Regions from separate parts of the Oceanisphaera sp. W20_SRM_FM3 genome, predicted to be linked through region 1. Evidence: predicted binding sites of a transcription regulator. Region 1 holds the regulator's gene; each other region holds the start of a gene.
What was found. Region 1 encodes MetJ, which represses methionine synthesis genes. Its sites were predicted from a motif close to AGANNTCTAGANNTCT; they were not measured.

Region 1 (3,150 bases):
GCTGCCGCCAAATTTATGGACCGCGCGCTGAGTGTTAAGCGCCTCATTTTGGCTGTGCTGAGTCATTACTTGTTTAACACCTTAAATGCATTGTCTAAATCGGCGATTAAGTCCTGCACATCTTCGATGCCGACCGATAAGCGCAGCAGTTGGTCGGTAATACCGGCGGTCAAACGGTCCGCTTCTGGCATGGCCGCATGGGTCATAGTGGCAGGGTGGGCAATTAAACTTTCTACGCCGCCCAACGACTCTGCCAAGCAAAATAGCTGCAATTCGCCCAAGAAGGCACGCATGCCCGCTTCCTCTACGTTCAGCTCGAAGCTGAGCATGGCACCAAAGCCTTTCTGCTGGCGGGCCGCGACTGCATGGCCTGGGCTATGGGGCAGACTAGGATGATAAATGGCGTTAACCTCGGGGCGAGTCTGCAGATAGGCCAAGATGGCATCCGCATTTTCGCAGTGTTGGCGCATACGCACCCCAAGCGTGCGCAGGCCACGCAGCGTTTGATAGTTATCAAACGCCGGCCCGGTTACGCCTAAGCAGTTAGCCCACCAGCGCAGCTCTTCCGCCAAAGTCGCATCGGCGGCAATCACGGCCCCACCCAGCGCATCCGAATGGCCATTAATGTACTTAGTGGTGGAGTGCACCACTAAGTCGGCGCCCAAGGTCAGTGGCTGCTGTAAAATCGGCGATAAGAAGGTGTTATCTACCACGCTGAGTGCGCCTACTTTTTTGGCCGCCGCACACAAGGCGGCAATGTCGACCACCCGCAACAAAGGGTTAGACGGCGTTTCAATCCACAGCATCTTCGGTTTTTTCGCCATGGCCGCGGCTAACGCGACTTCGTCGGTTTGATCGACGTATTCCACCTTAAAGTGGCCTTTTTTGGCGAAGGCATTAAACAGACGATGGGTGCCGCCGTAGCAGTCGTGGGGCGCAATCAGTAAATCATCGGCGTTTAATTGCGAGGTCACGATCAGGTTGATGGTGCCAGTGCCGCTGGCCGTTACCGCACCGCCGGCGCCTTTTTCTAATTTGGTGAGCGCATCAATTAAGGTTTGGCGGGTCGGGTTGCCCGAGCGGGCGTAATCGAAACGACGTTGTTTGCCAAAGTCTTCAAAGGAGAAGGTGCTGGTCAGGTAAATAGGGGGAACCACGGCACCATGCTGGGTGTCCGTATCAATGCCGGTGCGAACCGCATTAGTTTGAGTCTGGTATTCTGGCATATCCTCTCCTTTGCCCACTGGCAGCCTTATTTTTAAATATGTTTTTAAATCTATCGTTTTCAGTATTTTGTGATTAGATTTGCTATTGCTTACGCGCACAGTAACTCAGCACGAACAGGCCGTCAAGCCACCTAGACGGCTAGAGACTTAAGCCGTTGGATTGCCAACATAAGGTGTAGGGGTTACAATCTCGCGGTAATCTTTACTTTTGATAACTTGATGCAGATAGATAATGGATGCGGGTAGATAATGAAAACTGAATGGAACGGCGACTATATCAGCCCTTACGCCGAACACGGCAAAAAAAATGAACAGGTAAAAAAGATTACCGTGTCCATACCTCTCAAGGTATTAAAAATATTAACCGATGAGCGCACACGGCGGCAGGTGAACAATTTGCGCCATGCCACCAACAGCGAGCTGCTGTGTGAAGCATTCTTACATGCTTATACCGGCCAGCCTTTGCCACAAGATGATGACTTGCGTAAAGACGTGTCCGATCAGATCCCTACTCGGGCGCGCGATATCATGGCAAGCCTTGGCATTGAGATTGAAGACTTCGACGTCGACGACGCAGAATAAACCACGTAAAAAAACCGCAGTTAGCTTAATGCTGACTGCGGTTTTTTTGTGTCTAATTTTTAGCGCCATAGGCGCTACGCTGTCCTTATCGCCATCACTTGTTTATCAACAGAGAGTTGCGACGGGCACGACAATATCTGTGTTTAACTGTTCGCTGACGGCTTACCGCTGCCGCAAGGCTACTATTTATCCCCATTACCCTGCGGATTACACAAGATTTCGGGCCAGTTCAGTTCAGGATCGCCCATGGTGATAAAGTTGGGGTTAATCAGGGTGTCACGCTGGTTATAACTTAAAGGCTGTAAGTAAAGATCCACGATACGCCCGCCCGCCTCTTCGACTATGCACTGGGTCGCGCCCGTGTCCCACTCACCGGTAGGGCCAATGCGCATGTAAATATCGGCGCCGCCTTCGGCGACTAAGCAAGACTTAAGCGAGCTCGAACCCAGCGGCACTAGCTCATATTCTAAATCCGTGATCAGACGCGCGCGCACCCAGTCAACATTTTGCCGACGACTCACGGTAATGCGCAGCGCTCGCAGCGGTTGACTCGCATCATAATGGCTGGCGCTGATGCGCTGCGTTTGCCCATTAGCTTCTTTAAAGGCGCCATGGCCGCTCACCGCGTAATACAAAAGATTGTTCACCGGACCGAAGACCACGCCCAGCACCGGCTTGCCGTGCTCAATTAAGGCTATCATGGTCGAAAAGTCACCGCTGCCGGCAATAAACTCCTGAGTGCCATCCAATGGATCTACCAGCCAATAGCGCGGCCAGCTGTTGCGCTCAGCCAATGAAACTTCACAGCCTTCTTCTGACAACACAGGAATATCGGCAATCTCTCGCAGCGCCTGCTTTAAAAACAGGTGTGCAGCCAAGTCTGCATCCGTGACTGGGCTGTTATCGTCTTTATTCTGTGCTTGATAGTCGCCGCTATGGTAGAGCGATAAAATTAACGCCCCCGACTCACGGGCGGCCAAAATCACGCTGGGCAACAAGGCAGAAACATCCATATTTACTCCTTTTTATTGAGCCAATTTTGCAGCAAGTAGACTCCACAAATGCTGCGCGCTTCACTGAAGTCAGGCCTTGCCATCAACGCATCCAGTTGATCTAACTGCCAAGGCACCACATCAAGTGGCTCCGGCTCATCCCCTTCTCTTTGCTCAGGATACAGATCCCGTGCCAATAAGATATCCATGCGGCTACCAAAATAGCCCGGCGCCAGCGTAACTTGCTTTAACGGGATAAGTTGCTTGGCGCCATACCCTACCTCTTCCATCAACTCTCTGTTACCGGCTTCAAAGGCATTTTCGCCGGGATCTATCAGCCCCTTAGGAAA
Region 2 (3,150 bases), on a different contig from region 1:
TAGCAAATATGCACCGCAGTTTCACATTTAAGACCTTCCATGGCCCTTTCTAAAGCCGCAATTCCCCAATCATTTACTTCATCAAAAAACACGTTAAATGAAGGCTCATCAAATTGGATAATATCCACACCTGCAGCCTCTAACTCTTTGGCTTCTTGATTGAGTATGGCGGCGAATTCCCAGGCTAACTCTTCACGGCTTTTATAATGGGCATCATAAAGCGTATCTATCATGGTCATAGGGCCTGGCAGCGCCCATTTTATGGGTTGCTTGGTTTGCTGGCGTAAAAACTTAGCATCTTCCACAAACACTGGCTTTTGCCGACTCACAGCACCCACCACAGTAGGGACGCTGGCATCGTAGCGGTCACGAATTTTAACGGTTTTGCGTTTTTCAAAATCAACACCATCAAGGTGCTCAATAAAGGTAGTCACAAAATGTTGGCGCGTTTGCTCGCCATCACTGACAATATCAATACCTGCTTGTTGCTGCTCTTGCAACCACACACGTAACGCATCTTGTTTACCTGCAATTAATTCTTCACCTTCTAATCGCCAAGGTGACCAAATTTTTTCCGGCTCTGCAAGCCAAGAAGGTTTAGGTAAACTGCCTGCAGTAGAAGTAGGTAATAATATTTTCATCATAAGTACCGTTTATATTTTCGTTAATGATAAGACAGAATTTAAGAAGCGTAGCTAGCTGACCATTCTTCAAGAATGGCTTGATAGGGTTTGATGAAGTTTTCTTCAGTAAATTTCCCTTGCGCAACAGCTAAATGATTACGCTCTTCTCTGTCATAAACAATTTGCGTTAATGAATAATCTGAATTCTTTAAATTAGGCTTATATATTCTTCCGGCCGTAGCGTTAGCGTTATAAATTTCTGGGCGATAAATTCGTTGAAACGATTCCATGGTGCTGATGGTGCCTATCAGCTCAAGATTACTGTAATCGTTTAACAAGTCACCAAAGAAATAGAACGCCAGCGGTGCAGTACAATGAGGGGGCATAAAGTAGCGAACCTCAAAGCCCATCTTCTTAAAGTAGGTTTCAGTTAGCGATGACTCGTTAGGCTGATATTCAACACCTAAGATAGGATGCTGATTTTCAGTCTGGCGATAGGTCTTGTTATCCGACACACTCAGGCAGATCACAGGGAGTTTTTTAAAGTTCTGCTGGTAAGTATTTGAGCTTAAAAAATATTGGAAGAGCTTGCCATGCAGATCACCAAAATCCTCTGGCGCACTAAATTTAGCTTGGCCTTTGTTATGATCCAATAGCAAAACGCTAAAGTCATAATCTCGCACATAAGAGGAAAAGTTATTGCCTACAATGCCTGCAATACGTTGCTTGGTGATGTGATCAACAATATAAGTCTGCAAGATTTCAATGCTAGGAAAGGCAATCTCATTACCCTGTACCTTCATATCAACGGAAATGATTTCCAGCTCAACAGAGTAACGATCGGCTTTGGGGTTGTCCCAGTGCGCTAAGGCGTTGAAACGATTGTTGATCATACTTAAGGTGTTGCGCAAATTTTGTTGGCGGCTTTCACCTCTGGCCAAGTTCGCAAAGTTGGTCGTCACTCGTGTATTGTCTGAGGGGCGATAATTTTCGTCGAAATTAATGCTGTTGATAGCGAAGCTAAAGTCGTTGCTCATGATGTTTGGTATCCCTTTTCCGGCAATAAAACCTGAAGGTGTGCTGGCTGTTGCTGGGCTTACCGATTGCTCTAGCCCCTAGCTGCACCGTCTTTGTGGTTTATAGCTAATGAATAATCAACTCTAGTATTTTTAGCTGTCTGGATGTCTAGAGCTGCGAATAGCTATATTTATACAGGGATGCTGACATGAACAAAAGTGATCTTATTTCATCAATGCATGAGTAAAAATCATGGGTAACGCTAATCCCATGCTCTCTTAGGTAAGCGGCATGTGACAGTCACCGCTTGGACTCGCTTGCAGATGTAGCAGTATTCTTGAAAAAGTGTGGGTTTAAAGAAAAGACTGGGTCATTATCGGACGGTTTGCGCCTGAGCAATAAAATCACTCAGGTAATTAATCTGCTCTTCGCCTTTTCGTATTCCTACAAAGATCTGTTTTTTAATGCCTTGTTTACCGAGCCGCAGGCTTTTAATGGCCATGGTTTTAGCGAATTCATCCACGAGCCAACCCGGCAAGGCACACACACCTCTGCCCGCAGCTACCATCTGCAACATTATTTCCGTGGTTTCTATGGTCTTGTGTTTTTTGACCGTGCACTTGGCGGGATTTAAAAACTGACTGTAAATATCTAACCGCTCGGGTTCTACCGGATAGCTAAATAACACTTCTTCACTGAGTTGCTCAGGCATGATCGAGTCTTGCATGGCCAAGGGGTGAGATGATGCAACCACCAGCCTGTGTTCATAGTCAAATACCGGTATAAACGTCAAATTAGGTTTGTATAAGGGATCAGGCGTGACCAGAATATCTATCTCATAGCTGTGCAGCGCCCCCAAACCACCGAATTGAAATTCCTGCTTTACGTCAATGTCCACGTTTGGCCATTTTTCAAGATAAGGTTCAATCACTCTTAACAACCATTGATAGCAAGGGTGGCATTCCATGCCGATGCGCAGTGAGCCCATTTCGCCTTTTACTATCTGACTCAATAGCAGCTCAGTGTGTTTAAATTGCGGTAATACCCGACTGGCCAGCGTTAAGATTTGTTCACCAGCATGGGTAAGGCGCAAGCTTCTGCCTTCTTTTTGCCAAACAGCAGTTTTTATCTGGCCTTCTAATTTTTTGATGCTGTGACTCAATGCAGACTGGGATAAATTTAACGACTCGGCAGCTTGGGTTAAGGTGCCTTGCTCTTTTATTGCCGCCAGTACTTCAAGGTGAAACCGCTCCAACATCACTTAACTCCTGTCTTTAGTATGTAATTTATGAATATAATTCATGGATTATTGAGAATACATCATTATATTCATTCAACCAACACACTGGCACTGTCTAAAGCGATCCGCGGTTGAGTTATTTCTTACCTTAATCTCCCCGTAATTGAGCCGGAGGATTGTCGCCAGTTTATGGAGAATTAGATGGTTCAAATGCAACTGATGATGGACATCAGCAGCTGCAAGGTTGCTTGAAATGACATACTGACTATT
Region 3 (3,150 bases), on a different contig from region 1:
TCGTCGCTTTCGTAGTTATAACAAATACTCGATTCGTATACTTACTTGGGGCGGGCTGCGCGGTGGCTTATCGCTGGCCATGGCGCTATCCATTCCGGCTGGTATCAAACTCGGAGCCAATGCACAGATTGAGTTGCGCGACGTTATCTTAATGATGACCTACGCCATAGTGCTGTTCTCGATTATCGTGCAAGGCATGACCATAACGCCCATTATCAACAAAGCCAAGGCCGCAGAAAAAGCCGGTTTTCCGATTGATTAATGCGGTGAGGCGTGAGGCGTGAGGCGTGAGGAGTAAAATGTGAAAGGTAAACATAAGTCAGCCTCTTTATAGCCAAGATACTGGTTTATCCTTTAGCTTCTTTACTCGATAAAAAAGCCCTTCACGATGTGAAGGGCTTTTTCTTGGCTCGTAACCACCAATTAATAAGTAAGTGTTATCTGTATTAGACCAGTGCAGTTGGCTGTTAGCGTCTTTCCCCTCACGCTTTCCCCCCTCGCGTTCAATCTCTGGTCAATGCCTCACCGGTGGCACTTAAGGTATTTAAATCGTAAGGCGTCAACTGATACACATGATAATTCAGCCAGTTAGCAAACAGCAAATGGCCATGGCTGCGCCAAGTAGCACGGGGAGTCTTAGCTGCATCGTCTTCTGGATAATAGTTTTCTGGCATCTGCGGCGCTATGCCGACCTCAAGATCGCGCTGGTATTCATTATCCAAGGTATGAGGGTCGTACTCCGGATGGCCGGTTACAAACACTTGCCGACCGTCTGGGCTGGCCGCCAAATAGACGCCCACTTTATCGGACGCCGCCAAGATTTTTAGATCGGTTTTTTCCCGCAACAGTTCGACCGGAAAATCCGCATAACGAGAATGAGGCGCTAAAAATACATCATCGAAACCGCGCACTAAGGGGTCGTATTTCCCTAAGTTCTGGTGCTCATAAACGCCGGATAACTTTTCTAAACGCGTGCGTTTATCTAAACCATATAAAATCTTTAGACCTGCCTGCGCCGCCCAACATAAAAATAGTGTTGAGGTCACATGACTCTTCGCCCATGCCACTATTTGCTCTATTTTTTCCCAATACACCACATCACAAAAATCGGTCAAGCCTAAGGGCGCACCCGTAATAATTAGACCGTCGTAGAACTGATCTTTGATCTGTTCGAAGTCATGATAGAAGCTCTCCAGATGCGACTGCGGCGTATTCTTGGAGGGTCTATCATCGATGCGCAGCAAGTCGACGTTAATTTGTAACGGCGAATTAGATAGCATGCGCAGCAGCTGATTTTCAGTTTCTATTTTCTTGGGCATTAAATTAAGCAGCAACACCCGCATTGGGCGAATTTCCTGATTAACTGCGCGAGTCTCCGTCATCACGAAGATATTTTCCTGAGACAGGACATTAGCCGCTGGCAGGCGATCGGGAATTCTAATGGGCATGAGCTTACTCCAGTACGATGGAACTAAGAAAGTCTAGACATCTAGAACTCTACAACAAAGTGGCCAATCTTGTCATCCTCAACGTGTGCCAAAGGCGCAAGATACGTTAATATCGGGGCAACATCTTTAAAGGAAAGACTATTATGGAACCTGTTATTGAACTGGTGAGCACGGGCGATGAGGTATTGACCGGCTTAATCACAGATACCAATGCCGGTTGGCTGTCTCAAATACTGCTTGAGCAAGGCTGGCAAGTGCGCCGTCGCTTCACCGTCGGTGACGACAAGGCCGATTTAGTCGAGTTATTCGAGCAACGCAGTCATCAGGCAGACATAGTGATCGTCAACGGCGGGCTCGGACCTACCTCAGATGATATAAGTGCAGAGGCCATGGCCGATGCCGCTGGTGTACCCCTTGAGCTCAATCAACACTGGCTTGATGTGATGCAGCAAAAATATGCCAGCCGTAACCGCAAAATGCCCAAGAGCAACAGCAAGCAAGCCATGCTGCCTCAAGGCGCCGAGTTAGTTGATAATCCGGTTGGTACCGCTTGTGGTTTCGCCGTTAAGCTTAATCGTGCCACCTTTTTCTTTACTCCAGGCGTGCCTTCCGAACTTAAGGTGATGATGGCTGAGGAAATACTGCCTCGGTTGCGTCATCAACTGGGCCAAAACGGCCGCAGCCAAGTGCGACGCTTCTTTCTGTTTGGCCTCTCTGAGTCTGGCTTAAGCGATAAGTTAGACGCCCTCACTTGGCCTGCGGGTATCGCCTTAGGCTATCGCGCGAATCTGCCGACCATAGAAGTGAAGCTTATCATCGACACTGTGAATGCCGAGGCCATAGCGCAAGCCGAAGCTCAATTGCTCGCGCAAGTTGGTACGCATTTGATTGCCCGAGATCACATGGACTTTACCGCCAGCCTAGGGCCCATGTTAGTCGATAAAGACTTAATGATTTTTGAAGATGCCAGCGGTGGTCGCCTAACTGATACCATCAGCACCATCACCCGCGAGTTTGAAGGCCACTATCTTGCCGGTCTGCCAGACGAAGCCGAAGACTTAGCACTCTGGCTACAAGCCTCGGCCCGACCGCTGACCTTAGCTATAGGATCTGCCGGCTCTAAAGGCGTGCCCGTAGCATTAAAAACGGCCTCAGGCTGCTACGTGCAAACCTTACAAATGCACTTTCGTGATCCATTATCACAGCGCCGCTTACTGGCCTTCACCGCCTTAGATATGCTACGTCGTCATCTAATGAATGAAACGGTAATGATCGACTACGATATATTGCCTTGTAGCGAGCGTTTTACGCTGCCTGCTTAAGGTAATAAAAAGGGCGACATGAATGTCGCCCTTAGGATGTTTTTTTGCTGACAGCTGCCCGCAGGGCTTAGCCTTGTAATCGCCACTTGGTAAGCAACTTCTCCACGGGTGTCACCATAGCCTCAGTAAAGCGCTCCGCCAACGGCGTATGAAATAACCAAGCACCGGTAATCAAAGCCAAGGGAACTGAGCCGCAAATAAAATCGGTAAACCAATGAGCCCCCGACATGACTCTTGGCATGGCGAGTAAAAAGACTAACGGCGCCACCACGTATAAGTAACGTCGCGGAAAACGATAGCAAGCGAATAACAAGAAAGTCGCAAAGCCAATACCATGATCGCTAGGAAAAGAAGCCCCAGACGCATCTTTGGCTTTGATT
Region 4 (3,150 bases), on a different contig from region 1:
CAGAAACCAGTTAAGGGTGGCGTGTTGCCAAATTTGGCCGGGCTTACTCACGTGCAGAGCCACACCTAGGGGAATGCCAAACAAACAGGCGAGCGCCCCCGAGCCAAAGGTCATCAGCAAGGTTTCCCAAAACGCGGATAACAACAAATTAATCATGGCGTCGGACATAACCTAATACCTCTACTTGGATCTTATGGTCTTGCAGGTAAGCCAATGCGGCCTGTGTTTGAGCAGGCTCGCCTTCGAGCTCCGCCAGCATAAAGCCAAACTTAACGCCGCCTGCATATTCCATGTCGGCACTTAAGATGCTGACATCCACACCCAGCTCACGGCTTAAAATAGAAATCAGCGGGCTATCGACGGTTTCGCCACTAAAGCCAAGGCGCACCAAAGGCAAACTGTCGGCGCAGGGCTCGGCCTGTAAGCGAGTTTGATAATCTTCCGGAATGCTCAAATTAGTGGTGGAAGCAATAAAACGGCGTGCCAGTTCTGTTTTCGCATTAGCAAAAAACCAAGCCACTTCGCCTTGTTCGATTAGCTCGCCGTCACTAATGATCGCCACCCGGTCACAGATGGTTTTGACCACCTGCATCTCGTGGGTGATCAGCAGTATGGTGAGACCAAGCTTGCGATTTAAGTCTTTAAGCAGTGCCAAAATTGATTGCGTCGTATTAGGGTCCAGCGCCGAGGTGGCCTCATCACATAACAACACATTAGGCTTAGGCGCCAAGGCGCGGGCGATGGCGACCCTTTGCTTTTGTCCGCCCGACAGCGCATTAGGATAAGCGTTAGCTCTGTGGCTTAAGCCTACTAACTCTAATAGCTCCGCCACTCTGACTTTAATTTGCGCTTTATTCATGCCGGCCAGCTCGAGCGGCAAGGCGACGTTGGCCGCTACGGTACGGGACGACAACAAGTTAAAATGCTGAAATATCATGCCGATTTTGCGTCGTGCCGCCGGTAACTGATGTTCTTGCAGCTGGGTTAAATCTTGGCCGTCGACTAAGATTTGGCCACTGGTGGGGCTTTCTAACATATTCACGCAGCGGATCAGCGTGCTCTTACCCGCGCCCGACTCGCCGATTACGCCCATAATTTGGCCGGCGCTCACTGCTAGGTTAATGTTTCGCACCGCATGCACGGCCTGTTTGCCGTCGCCGTAGCGTTTACTGATATTGATTAGCTTGATCATCAATGGATGAGCCTTTGCGGTAAGGTTTTCACTATTTTAACAGAACACAATTTTAACATAATACAATAGTGACAAGTCACAAAAGTATGACCAATAACGGCTGATGCTAAGCCGTCTAGATGTCTGAGTCAATGCAAAATACACTCTGTTTATTATAAGGTGAAGCCCGTCTCTTTCTTGCTTAGCGAGGCTCAGGTAGGCTAGGGTGCTCACAGCGTTATTTCCACGCTTTCAGGGAAAGAATTTAAGGAAAACAATGGCTCAGTATTTTTTGCGGCGCTTATTGCTGCTGATCCCGACTTTTTTGGGGATCACCCTAGTGGTGTTTGCCATTACCCGTTTCGTGCCGGGCGGCCCCGTCGAGCGCATGTTGATGGAAAGTCAAATGCAAAGCAGCGAGTTTAGCCAAAGCTCGCGTGGCAGCCAGATGCTCTCGGCGGAACAAATTGATGAGCTAAAAGCCTTCTATGGCCTAGATAAGCCGGTGTTCGAAGCCTATCGCGATTGGCTAACTAAGTTGGTGCAATTAGACTTGGGCGAGTCGAGCCGTTATTTTTTGCCGGTGTGGGAGCTGATTAAAGAGCGCCTTCCGGTGTCCGCCTTCTTTGGCATCTGTACTTTTATCCTCAGTTATCTGATCTCTATCCCGCTTGGCATCCTCAAGGCGCTGAAACATAACAGCCGCTTTGATAGCATCAGCTCTATGCTGATCTACGCCGGCTATGCACTGCCCGCTTATGTGGTGGGCATTTTCTTGCTCACGATTTTTGCTTTTCAGTTGGGCTGGTTTCCCATGGGCGGCTTCGTAGGCGATGACTTCTACTACTTAGAAGGTTTCTGGCCTAAGGCGCTGAACTTGTTTCATCACGCCTTCTTGCCGTTAATCGCTTATGCCATTGGTGACTTTGCGGTGCTGACCATGACCATGAAAAACAGCCTGATGGAAAATCTGTCGGCGGATTATGTACGCACCGCCGTCGCTAAGGGCTTGCCGTTTCATAAGGCCGTCACCCGCCATGCGCTGCGCAACAGCATGATCCCCATCGCCAGCCATTTTGGTAACGTGATTTCGGTATTTTTCGCCGGCTCTTTCTTAATCGAGGTGATCTTTAATATCGACGGCCTTGGCTTGCTAGGTTACGAGGCAATAGTAGAGCGCGACTATCCGGTGGTGATGGGCATCTTGGCGGTCACCTCCTTGATGATGTTAGTGGGTAATATTTTATCGGATATCTGCGTGGCGATGGTAGATCCTAGGGTGCGCTTCGATGGCTAATTTCTTCTCAGACGTTACGGTAAAAAAATGGCGCCGCTTTCGCGGTATTCGTCGTGGTTATTACGCCTTTTGTTTATTTATGTTGATGGTCGTGCTGGCGGTCACCGCCGAGCTGTGGGCCAGCAATCGCGCTTTAATCGTTAACTATGAAGGCCAGCTGTATTTCCCCAGTTACGGAGAGGTGATCACCGGCAACACCTTTGGTTTAGGCTATCAATACGAAACTAACTATCGCGAGCTCAAAGCCCTGTTTGCCGAACAAGCGAGCGCAGAACAAGCCAATCCAGAACTCACAAATGCAGACTTAGGCCAAAGCAGCCAATCAAATAACTGGGTGTTATTGCCCGTTGTGCCTTGGAGCCCCTATGAGCAAGATTACAGTGCCAGCGGTTATCCGCCCACGGCACCCAGCGCGGCGCAGGGCCATTATCTAGGCACAGATAGCTCGGGCCGGGATATTTTAGCGCGACTGGTATATGGCTTTCGCACCGCTGTGGGTTTTGCCTTTATCGCACTCACCGCCAGCTACGTAATTGGCGTGCTGTTAGGTTGCGCCATGGGTTTTGTGGGGGGCAAGTTTGACTTGTTCTTTCAGCGCTTTATTGAAGTTTGGTCTCAGGTGCCGTTCTTGTATGTGATCATGATCTTGGTGTCGCTAACCCAGCCTAATTTTATGCTGTTT

Region 2: ACEN2G_RS07325 (DUF1852 domain-containing protein) is a predicted target of MetJ. The motif match lies at 1,795-1,810, and genes of this name have one in related genera.
Region 3: metA (homoserine O-succinyltransferase MetA) is a predicted target of MetJ. The motif match lies at 1,484-1,499, and genes of this name have one in related genera.
Region 4: metN (methionine ABC transporter ATP-binding protein MetN) is a predicted target of MetJ. The motif match lies at 1,302-1,317, and genes of this name have one in related genera.

Annotation. Positions count from the first base shown of each region.
Region 1 covers NZ_JBGQOP010000005.1:142,204-145,353, reverse strand. Annotated here, with positions in the region: gene metL (bifunctional aspartate kinase/homoserine dehydrogenase II) at 1-66, opposite strand, end outside; gene metB (cystathionine gamma-synthase) at 66-1,226, opposite strand; gene metJ (met regulon transcriptional regulator MetJ) at 1,476-1,808, shown strand; gene cysQ (3'(2'),5'-bisphosphate nucleotidase CysQ) at 1,991-2,821, opposite strand; gene nudE (ADP compounds hydrolase NudE) at 2,824-3,150, opposite strand, start outside.
Region 2 covers NZ_JBGQOP010000010.1:26,324-29,473, forward strand. Annotated here, with positions in the region: gene ACEN2G_RS07320 (methionine synthase) at 1-641, opposite strand, end outside; gene ACEN2G_RS07325 (DUF1852 domain-containing protein) at 683-1,660, opposite strand; gene ACEN2G_RS07330 (LysR family transcriptional regulator) at 2,014-2,898, opposite strand.
Region 3 covers NZ_JBGQOP010000015.1:542-3,691, reverse strand. Annotated here, with positions in the region: gene ACEN2G_RS09425 (cation:proton antiporter) at 1-262, shown strand, start outside; gene metA (homoserine O-succinyltransferase MetA) at 504-1,448, opposite strand; gene ACEN2G_RS09415 (CinA family nicotinamide mononucleotide deamidase-related protein) at 1,592-2,770, shown strand; gene ACEN2G_RS09410 (phosphatase PAP2 family protein) at 2,838-3,150, opposite strand, start outside.
Region 4 covers NZ_JBGQOP010000009.1:5,271-8,420, reverse strand. Annotated here, with positions in the region: gene ACEN2G_RS06725 (methionine ABC transporter permease) at 1-168, opposite strand, end outside; gene metN (methionine ABC transporter ATP-binding protein MetN) at 149-1,192, opposite strand; gene ACEN2G_RS06715 (ABC transporter permease subunit) at 1,449-2,468, shown strand; gene ACEN2G_RS06710 (ABC transporter permease) at 2,461-3,150, shown strand, end outside.